2 regions of the Sphingomonas agrestis genome follow, and region 2 is predicted to be linked to the other one. Evidence: predicted binding sites of a transcription regulator. Region 2 holds the regulator's gene; the other holds the start of a gene.
The links. Region 2 encodes LexA, which represses DNA repair genes until DNA is damaged. Its sites were predicted from a motif close to GTTCCNCNCTTGTTCT; they were not measured.
Positions count from the first base shown of each region.

Region 1: a site for LexA is predicted at 1,247-1,262, ahead of radA (DNA repair protein RadA). Genes of this name have one in related genera too.

Region 1 covers NZ_JAWJEJ010000001.1:687,441-689,836, reverse strand. Annotated here, with positions in the region: gene radA (DNA repair protein RadA) at 1-1,228, opposite strand, end outside; gene RZN05_RS02960 (acetamidase/formamidase family protein) at 1,340-2,396, shown strand, end outside.
Region 2 covers NZ_JAWJEJ010000001.1:1,526,906-1,529,301, forward strand. Annotated here, with positions in the region: gene RZN05_RS06555 (molybdopterin molybdotransferase MoeA) at 1-722, shown strand, start outside; gene lexA (transcriptional repressor LexA) at 776-1,474, shown strand; gene RZN05_RS06565 (ComEC/Rec2 family competence protein) at 1,468-2,396, opposite strand, start outside.

The DNA.
Region 1 (2,396 bases), 840 kb from region 2:
CATGCGCCACCGGACGCACTTCGCCCGACAGCGCGATCTCGCCGAACGCCACCGCATCGGCCGCCAGCGGCCGCTCGGCCAGCGCCGAGACCAGCGCGGCCGCCACGGCAAGGTCGGCCGCGGGATCCTGCACCCGATAGCCGCCCGAGACGTTGAGATAGACTTCGCACGCCGAGAAGCTCAGCCCGCAGCGCGCCTCGAGCACCGCGAGCACCATCGCCAGCCTTCCCGAATCCCAGCCGACAACCGCGCGCCGCGGGGTCGCCCCGCTCGCCAGCCGCACGGTCAGCGCCTGGACCTCGACAAGCACCGGACGCGTGCCCTCCAGCGCGGGGAAGACGATCGTGCCGGTGACGCTTTCGTCGCGCTCGGTGAGGAACAGCGAAGAAGGGTTGCCGACTTCGCTCAGCCCCTCGGTCTGCATCGCGAACACGCCGATCTCGTCGGTGCCGCCGAAGCGGTTCTTGACTGCGCGCAGGATGCGATACTGGTGGCTGCGCTCGCCTTCGAACGCGAGCACGGTATCGACCATGTGTTCGAGCACGCGCGGCCCGGCGATGCTGCCGTCCTTGGTGACGTGGCCGACCAGCACCAGCGCGGTCCCGCGTTCCTTGGCGAAGCGGATCAGTTCCTGCGAGCTCGCGCGCACCTGGCTCACCGTTCCCGGCGCGCCTTCGATCAGGTCCGAATGCATCGTCTGGATCGAATCGATCACCAGCAGCGCCGGCGCCGGGCCTTCGCCCAGCGTGGTGAGGATATCGCGCACCGACGTCGCCGCGGCGAGCTGGACCGGCGCATCGCCCAGCCCCAGCCGCCGCGCGCGCAGCCGCACCTGGTCCGCCGCCTCCTCGCCCGAGACATAGGCGACGCTCAGCCCACGCAGCGCCAGCTTCGCCGCGGCCTGGAGCAGCAGGGTCGACTTGCCGATCCCCGGATCGCCGCCGATCAACGTCGCCGAGGCATGGACGAACCCGCCGCCCAATGCACGGTCGAGCTCCGAAATCCCGGTCGGCATCCGCTCGGGCAGCGCGATATCGGTGTCGAGCCCGACCAGTTGGATCGCCCGCCCGCCCGACTGGAGATTGTGCTTGGCCTGGAACGGGGTGACCACCCCGCCGCCGTCCTCGACCAGCGTGTTCCAGTCGCCGCAATCGGCGCACTGCCCCTGCCATTGCGACGCGACCGATCCGCACGCCTGGCACACATATCGCTTCTTGGGCTTCGCCATGCGCGCGATGCTAGCGCAGGAACAGGAAGGGAACAACCATATTCCTCCGCAGGAGGGCTTGCCCTGCCGGCCCGATCAACTACAGTTGTAGTCACTCCAGGGAGGAATGCCGTGACCCGCTTGCTTGCCATAATGGTGCTGGCCGCACTTCCCACCGTATCGCATGCGCAGACCGGGCAGTGGGTCGTCGCCACCGATCGCTGGGGGAACAAGGAATATTCGACCCTCAACCTCCTCGCCGACGGCAAGATGCTGACCGGAGACTGGGACGGCGACCGCCTCAGCGGCAGCGTCCGCGGCCAATCGATCGCTTTCACTGTCACCGACGCTCGCGGGCAAACCTATCGCTTCGACGGCGCAATCGACCGCACGAGCCTGCGCGGCACCGCGGACTTTCCCGACAGCAACGATCCTGCGGCGCGCGTCCGGCACGCCTTCACTGCACGGCGCGTGCCCGATCGATCCGCGCCAGGCCCCCGCATCCATGATTTCCGCCCAACTGATTATTCGAACAGCTTTTCGCCCGATCGCCCGCCGGTCCTGACGATCTGGCCCGGCGACACGGTCCGCACCACAACGGTCGATTCGGGCGGTGTGGATGCCGACGGCGTCACCCGCGCGCTGTTCGGAAACCCGCAGACCGGCCCGTTCTTCGTCGCCGGCGCGGCGCAGGGCGACACACTGGCGATCCATATCACGCGGCTGCGCCTCAATCGCGACTGGGCCGACAGCCTCGACAGCATCGTCGGTCGTGGGCTCGGCACTGTGCTGGTCCCCGATGCCCAACGCCTTGGCAAGGCGGTGCGCTGGCGGCTCGACCGCGAAGCCGGCTATGCGACGCCTGAGGGCGCGAGCGGCGCGCTCAAAGCCTTTCGCGTGCCGCTGCGGCCGATGCTCGGCGGACTAGGGCTGGCGAGCGGGTTCGGCATGCCGCCGCTCTCGACCGGCGATACCGGCCGCGCCGGCGGCAACATGGACTTTCCCGAAATCGTCGAAGGCAATGTCGTCTATCTGCCGGTGCAGCAACCCGGCGCCTTGCTCTATCTGGGCGATGCGCACGCGCGGCAGGGCGACGGCGAAACCTCGCAATATGCGCTGGAAACCTCGATGGACGTCGAGTTCAGCGTCGCGCTGATCAAGCGCAAGGCGGTGCCGATGCCGCGCGTCG
Region 2 (2,396 bases):
CCGCGCTGGCGCTGCTCGGCACCGCGGGCCACGGGACGGTCGCCGTCTCCCGGAAGGTCCGTGTCGCGCTCGCCGCGACCGGCGACGAACTCGTCCCGCCCGGCGCGCCGATCGGCGAGGCCCAGCTTCCCGAGACCAATCGGCTGATGCTCGCCGCGCAACTCGCCGGGCTGCCCGTCGAGTTGATCGACCTAGGCATCCTCCCTGACCGCCAGGACGCACTCGAGGCCGCGTTCCGCGCGGTCGACGCCGATCTGCTCGTCACCAGCGGCGGCGCCTCGGTCGGCGACCACGATCTCGTCCAGCCTGCGCTCAAGGCAGTCGGCGCGACGATCGACTTCTGGCGGGTCGCGCTACGTCCGGGCAAGCCGATGATGGCCGGCCGGCTCGGCGAGACGCTGGTGCTCGGGCTTCCCGGCAATCCGGTATCGGCCTTCGTCACCACCTTGCTCTTCGTGCGGCCCGTGGTCGCGGCGCTTTCAGGCGCGGGCGATCCAATGCCGCGCACCCGCCCGGCGGTCCTGGGCGAACCCCTGCCCGCCAGTGGCGATCGCAGCGATTATCTCCGCGCCGAGCAGCGCGACGGGCGCGTCTTCGCCACCACGATCCAGGACAGCTCGATGCTGCGTACGCTCGCCCGCGCGACCTGCCTGATCGTCCGCGCGCGGGGCGCGCCGCCGGCTCAAATCGGCGACTCGGTGGAAATCCTCGACGTCGCTTGACAAGCGCCGGGAACATTGCATAAACGTTCCCAATCTGTTCTAGGAGGACCTGGATGCTCACGCGCAAGCAGCACGAGCTAATCTGCTTCATTGCCGATCGCCTGGCCGAGACCGGCGTTTCGCCCTCGTTCGAGGAAATGAAGGAGGCGCTCGATCTCAAGTCGAAGTCGGGCGTGCACCGGCTGATCAGCGCGCTCGAGGAACGCGAGTTCATCCGCCGCCTGCCCAATCGTGCCCGCGCGCTCGAAGTGCTGCGCGTGCCCGAGCGCGGCGACGCCAAGCCGGCGGGCAAGACGCGCGCGATGGAGCAGTCAACTTCGTCAACTTCGCGGTCAATTTCGTCCGGCTCAACGCCGCCGTCGCCGGCCAACGACGTCGTCGAGATCCCGCTCCACGGCCGCATCGCCGCGGGTACGCCGATCGAGGCGCTCGAAGGCGCGTCGATGCTCCCCGTCCCCGCCGCGCTGCTCGGATCGGGCGAGCATTACGCGCTCGAAGTCGCGGGTGATTCGATGGTCGAGGCGGGCATTCTCGACGGCGATTATGCGCTGATCCGCCGCACCGAGACCGCGCGCGACGGCGAGATCATCGTCGCGCTGATCGACGATGCCGAGGCGACGCTGAAATATTTCCGCAAGGAAGGCGCGATGGTCCGGCTCGACCCCGCGAACCGGGACTATAGCGCCCAGCGCTACCGGCCCGATCAGGTCCGGGTGCAGGGCAAGCTCGCCGGGTTGCTGCGCCGCTACTGAGCAGGCTGCGGGGACGGCGCGGCATATGGCGGCTGCACCGTCAACGGGTTTAGCCAGGGATGCGCCGTGCCGCGCCGCACGGTGCGAACCCGCGCATCGGCGAAGCTGATCGCTACACCACCCGTTCTGGCCAGCATTTCGCGGTCCAGCTTGAGCCAGCGCGGCGTGCAGCCCGGCGGCAGTCGTCGCTCGCTGACCACGATATCGGTCTTGCCGCACAGGTCGATCATCTCCCGCCACGGCACCAGGTACCCGCTCCGCGTCGCCAGCACGCGCCAGCGCCGGACACCCGATCGCACGTCGATCAGGCACAGATCAGGGCTGCACCGCGCGTCCGGCGCCTCGGAGAGCAGCGCAAGATCCTCCTCCGCGCCGCTATTCTCGCCGAGCATCGAGCGGGTATAGTCCCCTGCCCTGTCGCGCAGCAGCGCCATCTCGCCGTTCGACATCCGGATCGCCAGGTGCCGCCCGTCGCCCGTCACCAGCAGGTCGGGCGCCGGCGTCGCCAGCGCCCAGGCGAGCCCCGCCGCGAACGGCGCCGCGCCGATCCAGCGCACCGGCGTCCGCCACAGCGCCACCCATAGCCCGCCGACGACGATCAGCGCATACGCCCCGCCGGGCATCGCCGGCAACGCTGCAACGGCACCCGGCGCCGAGGCCGTGGCATGCGCCAGCCACAGCAGCAGGTCGAGCGCCCGCGCCGTCAGCCACCAGGCCGGCGCGCCGAGCCCGGCGAGGTCGAGCGCCAGTGCCAGTGCCTCGAGCGGCATTATGACGAAGGTGGTCAGCGGGATCGCGACGATATTGGCCAGCGCGCCGTAGATGCCGGCCTTGTGGAAATGAAATAGTCCGATCGGCATCAGCACCAGCTCGACCGCGATGCCGGTGAGCAGTAGCGACGCCAGCCCGCGCAGCAGGCGCC